One region of the Sphingobium sp. CFD-1 genome, then DNA from elsewhere that is predicted to be linked to it. Evidence: riboswitches for the same ligand, from Rfam matches in the RefSeq annotation. Region 1 holds a riboswitch; each other region holds the start of a gene.
The links. A riboswitch is a leader RNA that binds a small molecule or an ion and turns the genes downstream of it on or off. The one in region 1 is predicted to bind cobalamin.
Positions count from the first base shown of each region.

Region 2: linked by a shared signal. The riboswitch ahead of LDB26_RS16405 (CbtB domain-containing protein) and the one ahead of LDB26_RS18930 (TonB-dependent siderophore receptor) in region 1 are both predicted to bind cobalamin.
Region 3: linked by a shared signal. The riboswitch ahead of LDB26_RS13900 (TonB-dependent siderophore receptor) and the one ahead of LDB26_RS18930 (TonB-dependent siderophore receptor) in region 1 are both predicted to bind cobalamin.
Region 4: linked by a shared signal. The riboswitch ahead of LDB26_RS09130 (TonB-dependent receptor domain-containing protein) and the one ahead of LDB26_RS18930 (TonB-dependent siderophore receptor) in region 1 are both predicted to bind cobalamin.

Region 1 is NZ_CP084398.1:3,771,330-3,776,393, reverse strand. Features, by position in the region: gene LDB26_RS18935 (peptidase) at 1-766, opposite strand, end outside; gene LDB26_RS18930 (TonB-dependent siderophore receptor) at 712-2,853, opposite strand; cobalamin riboswitch at 3,026-3,262, opposite strand; gene LDB26_RS18925 (hypothetical protein) at 3,291-3,470, opposite strand; gene LDB26_RS18920 (PepSY domain-containing protein) at 3,788-4,852, shown strand; gene LDB26_RS18915 (ATP-grasp domain-containing protein) at 4,945-5,064, opposite strand, start outside.
Region 2 is NZ_CP084398.1:3,260,724-3,265,787, forward strand. Features, by position in the region: gene LDB26_RS16395 (TonB-dependent receptor plug domain-containing protein) at 1-1,820, opposite strand, end outside; cobalamin riboswitch at 2,008-2,259, opposite strand; gene LDB26_RS16400 (histidine phosphatase family protein) at 2,342-2,851, opposite strand; cobalamin riboswitch at 2,912-3,075, shown strand; gene LDB26_RS16405 (CbtB domain-containing protein) at 3,107-3,334, shown strand; gene LDB26_RS16410 (hypothetical protein) at 3,379-3,591, opposite strand; gene LDB26_RS16415 (CbtA family protein) at 3,502-4,185, shown strand; gene LDB26_RS16420 (SDR family NAD(P)-dependent oxidoreductase) at 4,589-5,064, shown strand, end outside.
Region 3 is NZ_CP084398.1:2,758,282-2,763,345, forward strand. Features, by position in the region: gene LDB26_RS13890 (iron ABC transporter permease) at 1-219, opposite strand, end outside; gene LDB26_RS13895 (ABC transporter substrate-binding protein) at 258-1,076, shown strand; gene LDB26_RS13900 (TonB-dependent siderophore receptor) at 1,113-2,966, opposite strand; cobalamin riboswitch at 3,143-3,381, opposite strand; gene LDB26_RS13905 (tetratricopeptide repeat protein) at 3,586-4,104, opposite strand; gene LDB26_RS13910 (RsmB/NOP family class I SAM-dependent RNA methyltransferase) at 4,182-5,064, opposite strand, start outside.
Region 4 is NZ_CP084398.1:1,788,819-1,793,882, forward strand. Features, by position in the region: gene LDB26_RS09120 (TrbI/VirB10 family protein) at 1-1,027, shown strand, start outside; gene LDB26_RS09125 (DUF2274 domain-containing protein) at 1,030-1,251, shown strand; cobalamin riboswitch at 1,369-1,586, shown strand; gene LDB26_RS09130 (TonB-dependent receptor domain-containing protein) at 1,760-5,064, shown strand, end outside.

The sequences.
Region 1 (5,064 bases):
CCACCTGGCTCCATGCGGCGGGGTTCTGGCGAAGCACCGTCGGGTAAAGCCAGTGCGGCACGGCGCCCAGCCAGCCCCAGAACCGCTCAAATCGGGTCGTTCGCTGGACGACTTCTCCGGTCTGGCCGGCGATATAGGCCGCCGAGCCCGCGGCGTCGGCATAGTCGATACGATAGAGCGGGCGGTTGGCGGCAAAGGCCTGGACGGTCCATTGATCGACGGAAATCGGCGTGATCGCTGCCACGGGTCCGTCGATCCCGACATTGCGCCCGAATTGCGCCCCGACCTTGCCGAGGTCTTCGCGGGACAGCGGCGCCAGCAGCGCGCCGGACCCCAGATCATAGCTCTGCGGTGTGGCGCGCATCTGCCAGATCGCGCGTCCATCATTCTTTTCAGGCACGACTCGCAGCACGGGCTTGCCTGCGGCCATCTCGAGGCGGGCGGAGGCCAGACCGGTGTCAGGTGGCAGGGCGATCCGTGCCAGGCTGCCGCCGGCCGGCAAGTGCAGGGGAGACAAGCCCCGCACCTGCTCGGCCGGCAGCAGCCGGGGGTAGTCGACATAGAGCATCACGAACCCGGTGAGGCACCACAGCGTCATCAGCGTACCGACGATGACGCCCGTCCAGCGGTGCAGGACGAGCAGCGCCCAGAGCAGCCTGCCTCGGCTGCGTGGGCGTGGCGCCGCCACGGGTTTCGTGACGCCGTGCATCGTCAGTACCGGGCGCTGATCGAAAAATCGATCGAGCGTGGCCGGCCGAGCAGCCATTGCTCGTCATTGTAGGTGGTGGTCGCGTAATCCTTGTCGAACAGGTTGTAGACCCGCAGGTTGGCCGCGACATTCTTCGTCACGGCGAACGAAACGCCGCCATCCACTACGGCGTAGCCGGGCACGCGGAACTGGTTGGCGTTGTCGGAATAGGTTTTCCCGACGTAGCGCAGGCCAAGGCGGGTCTGGAACCGCGGGGTGACGTCGTAACGCAACCAGAGATTGGCGGTCGTCTCGGGCACACCCGGCGGGGTCTTGCCATTGTATGACGTGCCGCCACTCAGGAACTCGTCGAAACGCGCGTCGAGGATCGTGCCGTTGGCATCGATCCCGAAGCCCCCCGGAAGGTCCAGCGTCAGCGAAGCCTCCAGTCCTTTCGCCGAACGCTGTCCAACCTGATCCTGCCTTGGTGGAAGGCTGCCCGGAACCGTGGCGAGCAGGTTCTTCTTCACGATCCGGTAGGCCGCGAAGGTCGCCAAGCCGCGGCCGCCGAGGAAGCTGGCCTTGATGCCCGCCTCAATCTGGTCGCCCGTGGTGTTCTTGAACGCGGCCTGCCCGATGGAGAAGGTGATCAGCGAACCGAGCGGATCGACCGCCGTCGCATACTGACCGTAGAGCGATAGTGCAGGGCTCGGTTGGTAAACCGCTCCCACCCGCCAGGTGACGTTGTGCAGCGTCTTGTCGAGTCGCAACGTCTCGGTCGCCACGCCGGCGGTATCGTAGCTGTTGACGTAGCGTTTGACGTTGGCGTGGTCGTAGTTGATCCCGACCGACACCGACAATTGGTCGCTGAGCGTCAGGCGGTCTTCCGCGAAGAAGGAATATTGCCGCGTCCGGCTGCGATGCTGGGGCCGCACACCGAACGTGTTGTAATAGAGACCCGGGTCAAACACGAATGGATCGACCGGATCGGCGAAGCCGGCCGGCGCCGGATCAGAATCGAAATCGTTCGCGTGCCTGAAACTGATTGCGTTGACGTCGAAGCCAACCAGCACCTCGTTCTTCAGGCCACCCCATTCGCTGCGGATCGTGACGTCGGCCTGATTGCCGATCTGCGTCTGATCGTGATCGATGCCGAAGAAGTCGAACCGGTCGATCTTCCCCGTGGCGCCGTTCCAGAAATAGCTTTCGAGATTGCGCCACTTGCGATGCGTGGTCAGACGGTAGGCGGTATTGCGGACGCTGATGGAATCGCTCGGCGTCCATTCCACCCGGATCGTCGTCCGGTTGTCCTTGAAGCGCATCAGCGCGTCGGTGACGTTGTAGTTCCGGCGCTTGTTGCGATCATCGATCCTGCCATTGATCAGCGGTGTGCCGAAATAGAGCATCGGCTCCTGGTCGCTGTAATCGTCGGACAGGGTGATGGTCAGCCTATCGCTGGGGCGCAGCTGTACCGAGCCGGATATGGCCAACCCCTTCGAATTCCCGCGATCGACCCAGCCGTCCGACTGTGTGCGGCTGATGTCGAAACGATAGGCGGTCAGCTCGTTGACCGGCCCACCGACACCGGCGGCGATGCGCCAGCTATTCTGGGAACCGAAACCGGCTTCTGCTTCGAACTCGGTGCGGGTAGTGTTCGGCTTCTTGGAGATGACGTTGACGGCGCCACCGATCGCGCCTTGCCCATAGAGGACCGAAGCAGGCCCGCGCAGCACTTCGATCCGGTCGACAGTCCAGGGGTCGGTCGGAAACGTCACGGTGCCCGCGCCGGGATAGAGGCGAACACCGTCATAGAGCTGCATGACGGAGCCGGGTCCGCTAAAGCCCCGCGCGGCAAGACCGGTGCCCCCGTTGCCCGGATTGGCCACCGAGCTGATGCCCGTCGCGCGCGTGACGGCATCGACGATCGACAGGTCACCGCGTGCGCGGATAACATCGCCCGACAGCGTCTCGACGCTGGCCGGCGTCTCAAGGATGGTCAGGCCCAGACGGCTGCCCGTCTGCGTAGGAGCGTTGGCATCGCCGGTGCGAGTGCCCAGCACGAGGATATCGGACTTGTCGGCTGCCTCCGATGCATCTTCGGCATGAGCAAAGGCAGGCAAAAGGAGCGCGGCGAGCGCGGTGCTGGAAAGGATGGTCTTGATCACGAAATAGTCCTCCGGCGTCTTGCGACATGGCCGGGGCAAACCCGCGTGAACGGGCGGCACGCGCGGCGGCCGGACGCCATGGGCGGCCGACGCACGTCTCCGATGCGGCCCCAGCCGCTTGTTCGTCGCTCAGACGGAGTTCACCGTGCCGCGGCCATCCCCTGGACCAAGGCAAGAGCGACCAGACGCCGGCAGGTCTCCTGGCTCGCGGGTCACAGCTTGATGCACGCCTTCCCAGGCCTCGCATGATTTAGCGTCCGGCCCAGTGGCTGCCCCTTCAAGGAGGAGCGATGTGCATCGCGCTATCCGCTTACAGTTGCAGGGACAGCCGCGGATTTGGAGGAAACCCCTCCGCACCGCATTCCCGATTAAGCCCCTTTCGGGGGGCACCGGCGCGATCAATGAAAGCCGGAATAGTCCAACTCTCGCCGCAGCGCCTAGTCGAAGTGAACGGAAAAGCCAACAACCCATGCCGCGTGTTTGGCGAAGGGCTGGCCCTTCACATGGGGCAAGTGATGATAGTCGCGCTGGAACTTGCCTCGGAGCATCTTGTGCTGCCCGAACGGGGATGAGCCGAATCGGCGGTCACCGCCTCCGCCCAGCACAAGATGCTTCATCGCGCTCGATCCAGAAATCGCGTGAGACATAATCCTGCCAAAAGAACAGCCTTCCCCGCTGCTCCTCGATTATCTGAACCGCCCGTCATCCGCCGGCGAGGCTACATGACGATGACACTCGCATCCAGCCGGACGCCCGTGCGGCTCGCTTAAGCGGGATAGATGTAGCTGGCTGGGCCTTTGCGACCGTGCAACGGCAAGCGCCGCATCATTTTGATAATGATTTGCACAAGCAAGATAGTTTCAGTACTTTACTCGGGCGCTAAGCGGCGAAGGCCCGCAAAGCCACTTCACCCGCAGATCGCATTCACTTCATGATGACGCTTATCGATACATTGCATCGCTGGACTGGAGGTCTCGTTGGCCTGCTGCTGGCGATGCTTGGCCTGTCCGGCGCAATTCTCGTTCACAAGGATGCGTGGGTAGTGCTTCCCCATGCAACCGACGCGCAAATGCAAGGCACTGCGCATCTGGCTGAATTCACGCAGCGGATCATGGATGATCCCACAACCCGGCCCGAATCCATCCTCTTCGCAACCAGGGGTTTCGGGCTGGATCGGCTGACCTACAAGGGCGGCGCGGGCGCCTATCTCGATCAGAACGGCGGACTCGTGACGCGATGGACCAGCCAGTGGGAACGGCCGGAGATCTGGTTGTTCGACTTCCATCACCATCTCTTCGCCGGTGATTGGGGGGAAGTCATCATCGGCGTCGCCGCCATCTGCGGCCTGTTCTTCGTAGTGACTGGCGCGCTTCTATGGTTGCGGACACGCAAGACGTTCTCATTTCGCCTGTGGCCGGCGCGCATGAGCCGGCCGGCAATCATGCGGCATCACCGCGATCTCGGCATCGTGATGGCGCCGCTGCTGGTTCTGTCACTCGTCACCGGAGTGGTACTGGTATTCCGGCCAATGGCTGCGCTGCTCTTCGGGCCTGGCGCTCCCGTGCAAATCGACCGTTCGCTGGCCGAACCACCGCCACGCACGGGAAAGATCGCCGAGCGGTTAAATTGGTCGGCGATGATCGAAATGGGGCGACAGCGCTTTCCGGAAGCCGAGGTTCGCAGCCTCACTCTGCCACGTAGCGGCAACGGTCTCATCACCCTGCGCATGCGAAGCCCGGAAGAATGGCTGCCGAACGGGCGCACGACATTGTGGTTCGCGGCGGACAGCGGCGCGCTGGTGGCCACGCGCGATGCCAAGCATCTGCCACCTGAGGCACGCGGATATAATCTTCTCTATCCGCTTCATGCGGCCAAGGTTGGAGGATTTCTGTACCGGCTCGTGATGACGCTGTCTGGGCTGTCCCTGGCATTGTTGGGAACGCTAGCCGTGTGGGTTTTCTGGTTCAGGCGCCTTGTGTCGCCCCGTGGCTCCGGCTGAAGAAGCGCGTTCACTCGACTTCGGGGCGCTCACGGCGCGCGGTCTTGTTCTGCCAAGGCCGCCACCGTGAAGCACATCACGATTCACGATAACTAACCTTCGGGATCAATATCCCAAACCAGCGCTGCGCTCGCCTCCTTCAACGCATTCTCCAGCATGGCGTTGTCAGGCGCACTTACGCTCAGAGCGCCCAGATAGTCCTTGTTGGAGTT
Region 2 (5,064 bases), 510 kb from region 1:
CGCGCCGCGCCGTCGACATAAAGATGCGCGCCGATGTCGAGGGTCGTGTAATTGCCATAGTTCTGGCGCGGGAAGCCAAAGGGCGAGGAATAGGCGTCGCCGACCCAGTTCACCGCGACATTGGCACCGAAGGGCAAGTCTTCCGGCGCATAGGCAATAGCGCCCTTGGCATATTGCCGGGGCGTTCTGTCGCGCTGGGTTGTCGAACCTCCGTCGCGAGCCCGGGTATAGGTATAGCTCGCATTGATATGCCAGGCCTGCGCCAGCGTCGCGTCGATCTGGAACTCGGCGCCGCGCACCTTCACGCGGGTATCGACATTGATGAACGTGCCATTGGGAAAGGCTGGATCACCATAATATGTGTCGATGAGGTTGGTGATCCTGCGCTGGAAATAGGTCGTCTTCCAGTTGAGCGCACCACCCGCCAGCGGAAAAACTCCACCTACGGTCAGATTGATGTTCAGGCTCTGCTCCGGCCTCAGGTTCGGATTGCCGATCTCACAGCACGGGTCGATGCCATAGAGCGACGATGCATCAGGCAGGATGAAGGATGTGCCGCCAATGCCCTCGACATAGAGGGTGTCGCTGATGTCGAAACGGCCGCTGACGTTCCAGATCGTCTTCTTCGCACCGCCGCTTTCATTATAGCGCGCTCCAGCCGCGATCCGGCCTCGGTCACTGATTTCATCGGTGGTACGGACCTGAAGGATGCCGGCATGCACCTGTTCGCTGATCTTGCCGATCAGCAACACGTCGTCGCGGCCGTTGAAATTCTGGAAATCATAGCCGATCAGATATTCAAGGCCGCGGTGCGGATGCAGTTTTACGACCGCGCTGCCGCCATAGTCCTGATAGCCCCAGAAGGTGCCAGCCGGATAAACCACGATCGGCGGTCCGGCTGGAATAGGATTGAGTATCTGGACATAGGCCGTCTTCCAGTCGTGAAAATAGCCCTTGAGGAAGAACTGGATCGTGTCGCTTCCGGTATAATCGAGGCGAGCGCTCGCAATCTCTTCATTGCGGTCGTTGCGGCTTGTGTTGACGCGCGAGGCGCTCAGATTGTCGAGTTTCGCTTCCGTGTGCTGATATTGCAGGTTGAGACGCAGGTCTGGCGTGAAATCGAACTGATATTTGCCGCCTACCGACCACAGGCGATAGCCGCGCTTCCGGTCGGTCGCGCTGGGCTGCATGACGCTGTAGGGGCGATACCCTTCCGCCTGGTTGCGGGAGGCATAGACCACGAACTTGTGATCGCCGATGCTGCCCCGCGCATAGCCGTCGAGATTGACGCCGGAGCGACTGTCGACGCTGCCATTCACCTGTCCGTTGAAGGAATCGGTGAAGCTGCGCGTCACGACATTGATGACACCAGCCGCCGCCTGCGTGCCGTAGAAGAGGCTCTCGCCACCCTTCAGCACCTCGATGCGCTCGATCATGCTGGCGGGCAGCGTGTCGTTGGGCGAGGTGCTGCCATAAAGCCGGTTGTTCAGGCGGATGCCGTCGGCCGTCCACAGCACGTCCTGCGTGCGCGACCCCTGGAGTGAGATATCGACATAGCTGAACGGCCCGGAACCCGGCATGATATAGAGACCCGGCACCGTCTGCAGCGCGCGCGCAACATCGACATATCCGCCGTCGCGCACCTGCTTGTCCGTAACAGTCTCGATATCGCTGCCATAGCGGGACAGTTGCTGGGGCAGCAGCTCTTCCAGGCTCTTGCCAGTAACGACGATGCCGTCCGCATCGTCGCTGGTTTCGGCCTGCGCCGGTGTCGCGGTGAAAGAAAGAACGGCGGCAAAAGCCAGCCGCGATAGGATGATATGGTTCAAGACAGTCCCCCGTCGGCGTCCAATCGACGTTGGACAGGGGCGTGCCGTTCACGAACGGTCGGCACGCGCGGCGACCGGACGCCAATGGGCGGCCGACGCACGTCTCCGATGCGGCCCCTGCCGCGCGTTCGTCGCTCAGACGGAGTTCACCGTGCCACGGCCATCCCCTGGGCCAGGGCAAGAGCGACCAGACGCCGGCAGGTCTCCTGGCTCATGGGTCATCGCTTGATGCACGGCCTTCCCAGGCCTCGCATGACTTAGCGTCCGGCCCAGTGGCTGGCGGTTCGGGTCGTTATGTCCGTCCGCACATGTACATCGCACTCGCCACTTACAGTTGCAGGGACAGCCGCGGCATTGGATGGATGCATCCATCCGCACCGCATTCCCTTTTAAGGCCTCTCACAAGGCCACCAGCGCGATCATTGTCCCCGATTCCAGCCGGAGCCTTCCGCAAGGACGCGCAGCCAATATGCCAGATGCAGGCGGATCGCAAGCGCCACGGATACGGACAGTCAAAGGGGGCGGAGTGCCTGAAGCCGCCAGCCACGGTTGAACGACAGGGTGACACTGGAAAGCGGCGCGATGTCTATTCGCAATAATGCCTGCTGCGGCAGGTCGAGCGCAACGCCGATCGCGGCCCTGATGACCATGGGATGGGTGATCGCGAGCACATCCCCGTCGATGCCATCCATCCATGCTCCGACCCTCGACAAAAGCATTGCCATCGTTTCGCCGCCCGGCGCGCCGGGTGCCGGATCGGCAAGCCAGCGAGCGAAGGCGCCTGGATCACGCGCGTGAATGTCCGCGAAGCTGCGTCCCGCCCAGTCGCCATGATCGATGTCCCGCAGTGCCGGCTCGACCTGCGCGGCCACTCCCAAAAGATCGGCCGTCTGTTGCGCCGCAGCCATCGGACTCGTGACGATAGTCCTGGGGGTTGGGCGGGGCAGGCGCAATCCAGCGGTCGCGCGCGATCCTCCTTCATCGACGGCTTCGCCGGGCGCCGGAAAACCGCCTTCGCGCATAGATGGCGTCGCCGCGTGGCAGAGCAGGTTCAGGCGCTTGATCAGTCGATCCTCCCGGGAGACGTTGACGCTGCGCCCGGTTCCATCCTATGTCGTGCGGGCAAGGTCGAGGAAGAAGCCGGTGAGATTCCGGCACGGTCGCGCCACTGTTATCGTCCGCTGCCTATCTCTGTCGAGAGGGGGCGGGTGAAAGTCAGACCTTCCTCGGGCGAACGGACACCGGCGGGACGCGAAAATCCCGAAAGGAGCATCATCATGGCCACCACGACGCTATTTGCCGAAGACATCTTCATCCCCCTGCAGGGCGGCAGCACCATACCACTGCGCGAAATCCTGCCCTGGGCGATATTCGGTACGCTGCTGGCGCTGATCTTCCTCTATTTCGTCAGCACCGAACAAGGCGCCTTTTCGTTGTTCAAGGGTATGTATGTGCACGAATTCGTGCATGACGGTCGGCATCTTTTGGGCTTCCCCTGCCACTAGAGCGGTTTGCGATCCGACTGCATCAGATCGGCCGCATCTATTCCCTATTTTACCGCGATTTCCCGATCAGCGATCGATTCCGATCGCCTGGGCATCGCTTTGAGGCGGAATTCGTCATGAGCAGAAGCCTTCTCATCCGCGGCATGATCGCGGGAATCATCGCAGCCGTGCTTGTCACCCTGTTCGCCCGCGCCTTCGCTGAGCCATCGATCGATCTGGCCATAGGGTTCGCAACTGCCCACGAACATATGGCGCATGCGGACATGGCGAGCATGAGCGTGCCGGAAGAAGCTGAGTTGGTCAGCCGCGCGACACAGAAAGGCCTGGGCCTCCTGACGGCGATAACGCTTTACGGCGCGGCAGTAGGGGGTATTTTCTCACTCGTCTTCGCTGCCGCCTACGGCCGTATCGGCATGATCGGGCCACGCACCCTGTCCCTGTTGCTCGCCATCGCGGCATTTTTTGCCGTCGCCCTGGTGCCCGCGCTCAAATATCCACCGACGCCGCCAGCGGTGGGCCTGCATGAAACGGTCGGCTTTCGTACCGCAGCTTTTTTTGCAGCAATCGGACTGTCGTTGGCAGCTCTCGCCATCGCCTTCAGCCTTGGGCGTGGCCTTGCCGAAAAATTCGGAGGCTTCAACGGCAGCATCGGCGCCGTCGTCATTTATATCGTGACGGTTTTCATAGCCCAGGCCGTTTTGCCGGAGATCAACGAGGTGCCCAATGATTTCCCGGCGACCGTGCTATGGGACTTTCGGGTCGCCTCCATAGCCATGCAAGGGGTTCTTTGGTCGATCATCGGGGTGGGCTTTGGCATGATGGCGGAATCTGTGCTGCGGAAAGAACAATGACCCGCGGCGGCCATCAAGGCCCATTCTTCCGCCTTTGATCCCGAAGGCCATATCCAGCATCCGCGCCCGGCAGTTCGACGAGCCGGGTCCGGCATGTCATGCCGCATCCAGCGCAAGGTCATGGGAGCATCTGCTGCCTGTTCGCAGCATCCGGTCAGCGACCGCACGGCATTTCATAAATGCGATACTCAGAAAGCAAAAATACCACCAATATGCACTATTGAGTATGTTGCAGATTATCTTCATACTTCCCCAAAGCCATGCCGCGACCTTTTACTGGCATGATCGGCAGGGGCATCGACCATATTGAATGACGATCCGAACACGGACGGCTGGTGGATGTCGGTAAAGCAAAGGAACACCGCGCAAAAGGCGATCTGCAAGTGGACTGGAGAGGAAAAGCATGAACCGTTTGGCAAACAAGGTGGCGGTCGTCACCGGATCGGGCGGCATCGGTGAGGCCAGCGCCCGGCGTCTTGCGGCCGAGGGCGCTCAAGTCGTCATAGGCGACGTCAACACCGCCAGCGCGAACAAGGTCGCCCAAAGCATTGTTGCAGATGGCGGCAAGGCAACCGCGCTCCACCTTGATCTTGCCGAGGAATCGAGCATCATCGCCTTCTTCGCCGCGATTGAGGCTGAGCATGGTCGGTTGGATGTCCTGCACAATAATGCGGCCGATACGCGCGGCGAGCAGATGGCGCTGGATATGGGCATAACCGCCATGCCAGCGGAGATTTGGGATCGCGCATTTCTGGTGAATACGCGCGGCACCATGCTGATGATAAAGCACGGCATACCGCTGATGCTCAAAAATGGCGGCGGGTCGATCATCAACACCAGTTCGGGCGCCGCGCTGCGCGGGGATCTCTATGGCCCGGC
Region 3 (5,064 bases), 1.0 Mb from region 1:
GCCCAGCATCCCGCCGACCAGCAGGCCCAGGATCATGCGCGGCAGGCGCAGGTCGATCAGGATGGCGCGGGCAATGTCGTCTCCACCGCCCATCAGCACGGCGAGCAGGCGCTCCGGCGAAATCGGCACCGCGCCCAGCGTGACCGACCCGCAGGCCGCCAGCACAAGCAACAGCAGCAGCAAGGGAAGCAGCAGCGGGTGGCGGCGGCGCGCGGTCATCCCTTGCGCCCCCGTCCCGCGCTGCTAGGGGCAAATATATGCAGTGGATGAAATTCCTGGGAGCCATTGCGGCGTTTGGCCTGATCGGCGCGGCCCCTGCCCCCGGCGTGCCGCGCAGGATCGTGTCGCTGAATGTCTGCGCCGATCAATATGTGCTGGCGCTTGCCGATCCGGGGCAGATCGCCGCCCTCAGCAGCAATGCGCGTAACGCGGAGCTGTCGGCCGCCGCCGTGCAGGCGCGCCCCTTCCGCAGCCTGCGCCGTCCATCCGAGGAGGTGATGGCGATCGCGCCGGACCTGCTGCTGGGCTTTCCGCTGGGCGACACCGTCGCGGGCGCGCCGCCCGGGCGATGGAATATAGTGGGCCTGGAAACCGCGGACAGCTATCCGATGGTGATGGAGCAGATCCGGCGGACCGCCAAAGCGGTGGGACACCCGGAACGCGGCGAGGCGCTGATCGCGCGCATGAACCGCGACCTCGCCGCGCTGCCGCGGCCCCAGCGCAGCGGCGTCGCGGCCTATTATCAGCGGCGCGGTTATATGACCGGCACCGGCACGCTGGTCGATGACCTGATGCGGCGCGCGGGCCTCACCAACCTTGCCGGCAAGCTGGGGAAGCCTGCTCTGGCGCAGATTCCCCTTGAGCAGATGATCGCCGCACGCCCCGACTGGCTGATCGTCGAAAGCGGCAGCGAACAGGTGGTCGATCAGGGGACGGAGATGCTGCACCATCCGATCCTGAAAGACATCCCCCGCATCCGCGTGCCGCAGGCGTGGACGGTCTGCGGCGGCCCCGCCTATGTGCTGGCCGCGCGCAGCATCGTGGCGCAGATCAACGCCGCGCCCCGCCGCCGATAGGGGACGGACGCTCACGCCCGTCCCTTTTCAGCGCGATCAGAAGCGGACACGCACGCCGCCATAGGCCGACCGGCCATAGACCCCATAGCCATAGGCCGTGGCGTATTCCTGATCCGACAGATTGTCGATCCGGCCATATATCTCCAGATGCTCGCCGATCGGGAAGGATGCGCGCAGGCCGACAATGGCATAGCCGTCCAGTTGCACCCTGTTCCGGCCCGCGTCCAGGTCGAAACTGTCGCCCACCATGGTGATCGTCGCGCCGGTGCTGAGGCCGAAGGGCCACGCATAATCCGCCGACACGCTGACCGCATTGGCGGCGCGGCGCAGCAGGCGCTTGCCTTCATCCACGCTGCCAGGCGACCGGTCTCGCGCGTCGATATAGCTATATGAACCGGTGAGAGTGAGCGCATCGACCGGCTTCAATGTCAGCGTCGCCTCCACACCCTTGGCGCGGGTGCGGTCGAGATTGCCATAGAGGAAGCTGTTATTGTCATAGTTGATCTGGTTACGCGTATCGCGGCGGAAAGCGGTGACCGACAGCATCGCCCGCCCATCGTCCAGGCTCTGGTCAAAGCCGATATCGTAGCTTTTGGACCTTTCCGGCTTCAGATCCGCGTTGCCGCTGAACATATCGTAAAGCTGATAGAGGGAAGGCGCCTTGAACCCTTCGCCATAGCTCAGGCGGAAATTGGTCGCGCCATGGTTGGGTGTATAATTGGCGTTCGCGCCAAAGGTTGTCGCGCCGCCAAACTGGCTGTGATCGTCATGACGCACGCCGCCGGTGACAGACAGCCCCGCGACCGGCTTCACGATGGCCAGGGCATAGACGCTGTCGATATTCGCCTTCGCACTGGATGTGTCGCCGAAGCCGAAGAAATCATAATCGGGCCGCTCATGCTCATAGCCGAAGACCAGCTTCGCCTGATCGACCGGCGCATAGACGCCTTCATATTCGAAGCGCAGGTTGGTGCCGCTATAGCCATAGTCGGGGTCCGTGCCGCGCACGAAATAATAGTCGCGGTCGTTGCGGAACCAGGTGACCGCCGCCCGATTGGTCAGCTTGCCGTCGAGCAGAGCGAGATTGATGCCGGCATAGCCGACATATTGGTCCGATTTGCTGATGTCAGCGCTGTCGGCGGGTGCGCCGAAGAAGCTGTCATAATCGAGATCGGCATGAATATAATAGCCGCGCAGGTCGAGGCTGAGCGTATCGGTGAAACTGAGCTTGAGCTTCGCATTGGCGGCAATGTTCTTGTAGCCGTCCTTTTCCGTGGCGCCAAAGGAGCGCGCTGCCGAGGAAATGCCATCGGTACGGAAATAAGCCATGCCCACGCCGCCCGAAGCGATGCCGCTGGTGCCAGACACATCGGCCTTGGCGTTCAGCGTATCGCTATAACCATAATCGACCGAGGCATTGGCGGCATAGCCTTCAGCGGGCGTACCCGTCATCACATTGACCACGCCGCCAATCGCCTGACTGCCATAGACGACAGAGTTGGAACCGCGCAGCACTTCGATCCGGCGGATATTACCGACCAGCAGATGGCCGAAATCATAGCCGTCGCCAATTCCGCTGGGATCATTGACCTTCACGCCGTCGATCAGCACCAGCGTCTGCGTTGTTTCCGCGCCGCGCAGCGACACGCCCGTCGCCGCGCCGGTCGTGCCCGAGCGATTGAAACGCACACCCGGCGTCGTCATCAGCAAATCCGTCACATCGACCGCCTGCCGCGTGCGGATGGTGTCGGCGTCGATCACGCTGATCGCCTGTCCCACCTCGTCCCGCGGCTGTTCAATGCCCGATGCGGTGACGACAATATCGTCATCCTGCGCCAACGCAGGCGTGGCCGCCAGCAATGCCATGAGCGGCAATCCCGATTTCAACATTTTTTCGTCTCTTCCCTGAGCGTCCTTGCGACTTTCAAGGCCGGGGACTCCGCGCGCGCGGTCGACACGCGCGACAGGCCGACGCCGGTTCCCGCCACGCGCACCGATGCGGCCCCGGCCGCTTGGCAGCGTCGCTCAGACGGAAAACCGTGCCATGGCCTATCCCTGGACCAGGGCAAGAGCGACCGGGCGCTGGCAGGTCTCCTGGCTCGCGGGTCATAGCAGCGATGCGCCAGCCTTCCCGGACATGCGTCCAGTGGCCGGTCCCCTTCCCGCCCCTTTGCAGGAATGTGGGACCAATACGCATCGCGCTCACCGCTTACAGTTGCAGGGACAGCCGCGGAATAAGAGGGCGAACCCTCCGCACCGCATTCCCTTTTCAGCCCCGTGGGGCACCAGCGCGATCATGTCCGCCGCGCTTGAAGCGCCCCGGACGCCGCCGCCCATAGGGCAAGCCGTTCCTTATGCCAAGCGAATCAAGTGAGAGGCCAAAGGAAATGGCGGATTTGGGTGGATTGCGGACTGTCCGCCATTCCCATCTCCGTTCGCCTTGCGCGAAGGTGGGTTGTCCGCAAATGGCCGCAGCCTGCCGCCCCAATATGCGGCCGCCAGAACCCGGTCAGGGCGTTTCGGTCGGCACGACTTTGGGTGCGGGCACGTCTTCCTTCGCGCTCAGCACCGCGGCGGGCGGTCCCTTTTCAATCGCGGCAACAAGCGGGCCCACGCCCGCGCAATCGGCGCGGCACAGCTTTTGCGCCTGCGCCAGATTTTCCTTGGCCTTGGCGATGGCGCCCTTTTCCACCATGGCTTCGCCCTGACCCACCAGCGCACCGACATCCGCCGGGTCCAGCAGCAACGCTTCATTGTACAGGCGGATGGCCTTGCCCTGCAGCCCCTGCGCCCGCGCCACCTGCGCCAGTTCGATATAAGCGGCGCGATTGCGCGGATCGACGGCCAGCGCGCTTTCCAGCGCATCGTTCGCGCCTTCCAGATTGCCCGCCTTGCGCGCGGTTTCGCCCGCACGCTGCCATTCAATCGAGCGCGGATCGATCTGCGCGTCGGGCCGCTGGGTCATGCCCGCGCTGGATACGGTCGTCAGCACGACGGCAAGGGCAATCGAGGCAGGGGTAAAACGCATCAATGTCTCCAGCCATGTTTCAGGCGTTGCTTCCGGCCAAGTGTCGCCATTTTGCGGGCGCTTGTCCATTGTCTCTTTCATGGCCCGCGGCGCAGCCGGGCGAAGTAGAAACCGTCCGTCCCGTCATGCCCCGGCGTCAGCAGCCAACCCGGACCGTGCGCCCGCCCCAATGGCAAGTCGATGGCGTCCGCGATCCAGCCATCATGCCGTTGCAGGAATGTCTCCACCTGACCCCGCCCCTCCCTGTCCGTCAGCGCACAGGTGGCATAGACCAGCGCGCCGCCCGGCGCCAGCAGCGGCGCGGCGAAATCGAGGATGCGGGCCTGTTCCTGCACCAGCCTGTCGAGCCGGGCGGGAGTCAGTCGCCAGCGCGCCTCCGGGTTGCGCCGCCATGTGCCCGTGCCGGAACAGGGCGCATCGACCAACACGGCATCGGCCCGGCCATGCAGGCTTTCCAGCGCGCGCGCTTCATGCCCCTGATCGAGCAGGAGCGTCTGGATGAATGTCGCGCCTGCGCGCTCGGCGCGGGGAGACAGGCGGGCAAGGCGGGAGCGGATGGTGTCGGCGGCGATCAGCGTGCCCTTGCCCTCCATGGCGGCGGCCAGCGCCAGCGTCTTTCCGCCCGCGCCGGCGCACAGGTCGATGACCGTCTGGCCGGGCCGCGCCTCGCAAGCAATGGCGATAAGTTGGCTGCCCGCATCCTGCACTTCGACGAGACCACGCTGCCACGGCTCGCTCTTTTCGACTGGCGCGCCTTCGGGCAGGCGCAGCGCATCGGACACGCCGGGAACTGGCATCGCGTCGGGCAGGAGCGGCAGGGCATCCTCCAACGCGCCTCTCAGCCGGTTGACGCGCAAATCGACCGGCGCGCGGCCCAGCAACGCGTCCTGCTCCACAGGCGCGGCTAGCAAGGGGGCGATCCAAGCGGGGATGATGCCCGGCTCGGCGCCTGTTTCACTT
Region 4 (5,064 bases), 1.9 Mb from region 1:
CGCGCTGTTCGGGATCGGCAGTGCGCTGATCTATGCCCTCCAGACCCGCGATATGAGCGGCAGCGGCGAAGAACTCTACTCGACCGAGAATCGTGCAACGGCGGACGGGCTATCCGGCCTGCCGCGCGACTATACCGGCCCCGTCCTGGGGCCGGCCTTGCCCGGCGATCTCGGCGGCCCGATCCTCGACGCGCAGAACAGGGGGCAGCCTGTCACGCCGCCGGTCATGGCGACGCCCGCCGTCGATCCCGCCGAACAGCGCCGCATCGCCGAGGAAGAGGCCGCGCGCGTCAGCCGCGTCTTCTTCCAGACCGCCCCCGGAACAGGGGCTGCAAGCCCGAGTCTCGCCGGCCTTGGTCTGACCGGCCAGCCTGGTGCTGCCGGCACGCAGGACCGGCATACCGCCTTCCTCAATGGCCCGGTGGATCGGCAGACTGTCGCCCTGGACCGCATCATGGCCCCCGCATCACCCTACATCCTTCAGGCCGGAGCCGTGATCCCGGCAGCGATGATTACCGGCATCCGTTCGGACCTTCCCGGCCAGATCACCGCGCAGGTGACGGAGAATGTCTATGACAGTCCGACCGGCAGCCTGCTCCTGATTCCGCAGGGGACGCGCATCATCGGCCAATACGATGCCGGCGTGACCTTCGGCCAGCGTCGTGTCCTTCTCGTCTGGAACCGCCTGATCCTGCCAAACGGCCGCTCGATCGTGCTGGAGCGACAGCCCGGAGCGGACGCCAGCGGCTATGCCGGCCTTGAAGATGGCGTTGACTATCACTGGTGGGATCTGATGAAGGCAGCCGGGCTGTCAACGCTGCTCGGCATCGGCACCGAACTGGCGACCGACGACGAGGACCGGCTGATCCGCGCCATCCGCGACGGGGCGCAGGACACCATCAACCAGGCCGGGCAACAGATCGTCCAGCGCCAGTTGCAGGTCGCCCCGACGCTGACCATCCGACCGGGCTTCCCGGTCAGGGTCATCGTGACGCGGGATCTCGTCCTCGAATCCTACAGGAATTGAACATGGCAAAGCTGAAACTCGGCCCGCTTCCAGACGACAAGCCGGTGAAGTTCACGCTGGAACTGCCGGCGCAGCTTCATCGCGACCTGACCGACTACGCCGAGGTGCTGGCCCGCGAGAGCGGCCAGACCCCCGCCGATCCCGTCAGGCTTGTCGTGCCGATGCTGGAACGGTTCATTGCCACGGATCGGGGATTTGCAAAGGCTCGACGGTCAGCCGGGTAATCGGCTGACGGATTCACCTGATTCCCGACAGAGTATGGCCGCGCCGTGCAATCTGGATCAGTCCCCGCTTGCTTCACACACGGCTTAACCTTACGGCAATCATTAGGTTTGCAATAGTGAGCCTATGATCGCGCCGGTTCCCCGAGAGGGGATTAAAACGGGAACGCGGTGAGGATGGTCCGCCATCCGAATCCGAGGCTGTCCCTGCAACTGTGAGCGGCGAGCGCGATGCACACGGGGTTTCGGCCTCAAGCCACTGAGCGAGAGCTTGGGAAGGCCGTGCATCAAGCCTTGACCCGCAAGCCAGGAGACCTGCCGGCGTCTGGTCGCTCTTGCTTTGGTCCAGGGGATGGCCGGGGCACGGTGTATTCCGTCTGAGCGACGAACGTGCGGCGGGGGCCGCATCGGTCGTGTGACGGGCGCTTGAGGCGTCCGCCCGCTCTCGCGCCCGACCGTTCGTGACGGCACGCCCCCGCCCGACAGGGTTCGGCGCCAGGGGGGCTATGGAGTGAGACTTTCGACGATTTCGCGGTTCGCGCTGACGGTGGGGCTGTCGGCGTGGGGCATACAGGCACAGGCGGCCGACAGTGATCCTGCCCCTTCGGGCGAAGAATCCGGCAAGCCCAAGACGCAACAGGAAATCGTCGTCACGGCCAACAGCCGCGAGGAATTGCGCGACATTCTCTCGCCGGGGGTGGTCTCGGTCGTCTATCCCGACGACACGCGCGGCGAGCACAAGGCGCTGCCCGATCTGCTCGACCAGATTCCCGGCGTCTACGTCCGCCGCGTCGGCGGCACGGGCGGCTATACGACTACGAGCATCCGGGGCAGCGCGCCCAGCCAAGTCAACATTTACATCGACGGCGTGCCGTTCAATCTCTCCAGCGAGACGGCGGCTGATATCTCCACGATCCCGATTTCCAACGTCGAGCGCGTCGAGGTTTATCGCGGCGTCACGCCCGCGCGCTTCTCCGGTGCGCCGCTGGGCGGCGCGATCAACATCGTGACCAAGATGCCGACCGACCTGAGTGGCACCGTGTCAGCCGGTGCGCGGTCCTATGGCGGTCGCCAGTTTTCGGGGAACTTGAGCTTTCCGCTGCTCGGCGGCGGTCTTCTGCTCGGTCTCGACATGGAACGCAGCAAGGGTGAATTCAAATATCCCCTCATCGCCGCGCGCATCCTGGACGGCATCGAATATGGCGACGGAGAATGGAGTGGGGACGGCCTATCCAACACGCCGTGCAGCATCTCTTCCGAATATCAGCCGGTGCGCGCCATCAATCCTGTCTGCCAGTTCCCAACCACGCGGCAGCGGCAGAATAACAGTTTCCAGCGCGACAATGTGATGGTGAAATGGCGCAACGACAATATCACCGCCAAATATTCCTTCACCCATATGGACCGGTACATGCCGGAGATTGTGCCCACTCAATATGGTGGACTTCAGGGCTACAGCCTCATCGATCTCCCGGAATACACATTCCCCCAGGTGAACCTGACCGCAGGCTCGCTCGCCAGTTTGGGCGTTCCCTTCAACAAGCGGCGTCAGCAGAAGCAATATCAGCATGACGGTGCGTTGAACTGGCATGACCGCTTCGGCGACCTCGAACTGGCGCTGAACCTCAACTTCATGGACCAGCGCAAGCGGTTCAACAATTACGACATGGCGGCACCGTTCGGCGTCGGCAGCCGCACGGCGCTGTATCACACCACCCGCTACGGCCTGACCGCCGACGCCAGCTACACGCTCGGCGCGGAGTGGGATGTGACGCAGCTTCTCGAATTGCACGTCCAGCATAATTGGGAGACGATGCGCTACGACGCCGACAACCTCATCAATTCGGTGACAGGCTTACGGCGCGGCGATTATTATCAGCATTACAAGCGTCAGCTCACCAACATCCAGGTTCAGGATACGCTCACATTCCACACGCTGGGCGACCTCCAGGTGGCACCGATCTTCCGGATCGAGAAGCTGACCGGGCCGGTGCTGGGGAGCCAGGACAACCCCTTCGGTCCGTCATCCGGAAATTACGGTTGGAAACCGACATGGAGCGTCAGCGCCAAGAAAAAGGTGGGTTCGGACTGGCTGCTGTTCGCCAGCTACGGCACTTACAACCGCTATCCCAATTTCTATGAAATCTATGGCGACGGCGTCTATATTCAGGCTGGTGCCGACAGCGTCGGCAACACAATGCCGCTGCTGCGCGAACATGGCAGCAACTGGGATGCCGGCCTTGGCTGGAACGGCACGATTGCCGGCGATCTCGCGGGCAGCTTCCGCGCCACCTATTTCCAGCGCCGGACAAAAGATGAAATCACGCTGTTCCTGACGCCCGTGGGCGGGAAATATGTCAATTCCGGCACGACCATCACCAGGGGCGGTGAGTTCGAGGCAAGCCTCAAATGGGGCGACCGCGCCGACCTCCAGCTCGCCGCGACGGTGCAGGAGGGGCACTATGTCAAGGGGACCTATTTCGTCTATCCCGCCATTCCCGTCGCGGAACGTGTTCTGGGCAATCTGCGAACGCTCCAGAACCCCCGCTTCACCGCGAACGCGCGCCTCAATCTGCATTTCCTGGGCGGCGCGCTAACGACATTTGGCGAGGTTCGTCACAGTGGACGTCGCTATATCAGCCAGTCCAGAAGCCCCGGCAGCGATGAGAACAGCTATACCTATGAAGCGCCGCTCACCACCTTTGACGCCGGTGCGCATCTCCGACTGCCGCATGGCCTGACGATATCGGGCGGCGTGTCCGATATTTTCAATGCCGGGCCGAAACAGAAGATGCACATGGTTGGCAGCAACGATGGGCTTCACCCATATAATTACTGGAAGTGCAGCGCTTTGGAGGCGGACGAGACAGGCGACTATTCTTGCTTCGACGACGAAGCAAACCTTGTGCGTCAAAACTACCCACTTGCGTTCAATCCCTACTATCCCCGCCAAGGCCGCACGTTCTACGTGACGATCGCAAAGAGTTTCGGGGCGAAGGATTGGCGGTCCGTTGCCTCTCCTGCCTTGCACGGTAATGGCGGCACGAATTGGACCGGCTTCTATGCGGGCGGTCATGTCGGCCGTGGCTGGGGACGCCGCAACGCCGATGAAATTCTCATCTTCGACAAGCGGCAGAATGGCGTGTTCGGCGGCCAGATCGAAGGGGTAGCTAGGTTCGATGGCGATGGCAACTTCATCGACCGCAACGCCTTCGCTCCCGGGTTTACTGGCGCGGGTGCTGCCTTGGGCAACACGCCGGATGATGGGGTGCGGTCCGACAAGCGCAAGGGCACCGATTACGGGTTCCGCGTCGGCTACGATCATCAGGTGGGAAGCTGGCTGTTCGGTCTGGTGGGCGAATGGGCCGATTTCGATCTTGTCGATAGCGTCTCCGGCTATGCCCTGCTGACGAACATCAGCACGCGGGAAGCACTGCCGCCGACCAGCTACAGCTTCACCCGTCGCCTGAAATCCGGCGTCTCCTTAAGAGCGCGCACCGGCTATTCTTGGCGCAATACGCTTGGCTATGTGACCGCTGGCGTCATCCGCGCCAATATCGATCATAGCTTCGCGACGACCAATACCGTCAACGCCTTCGAGGAAAGCAATGCCGGCAAGCATCGCTGGGGCCATCAATATGGCGGCGGTATCGAGCAACGCATCGCGGGGCCGCTGACGATCGGCCTCGAATATCTGCGAACCAACATCAAGGATGGCGATTATACGGTCGCTGCCGGTGCGAGCGGCACACCGCCGATCTACACCGGCTTCCAAATAGGTCCGATAGGGCAAGGCGCTAACTCACCTACCGATAT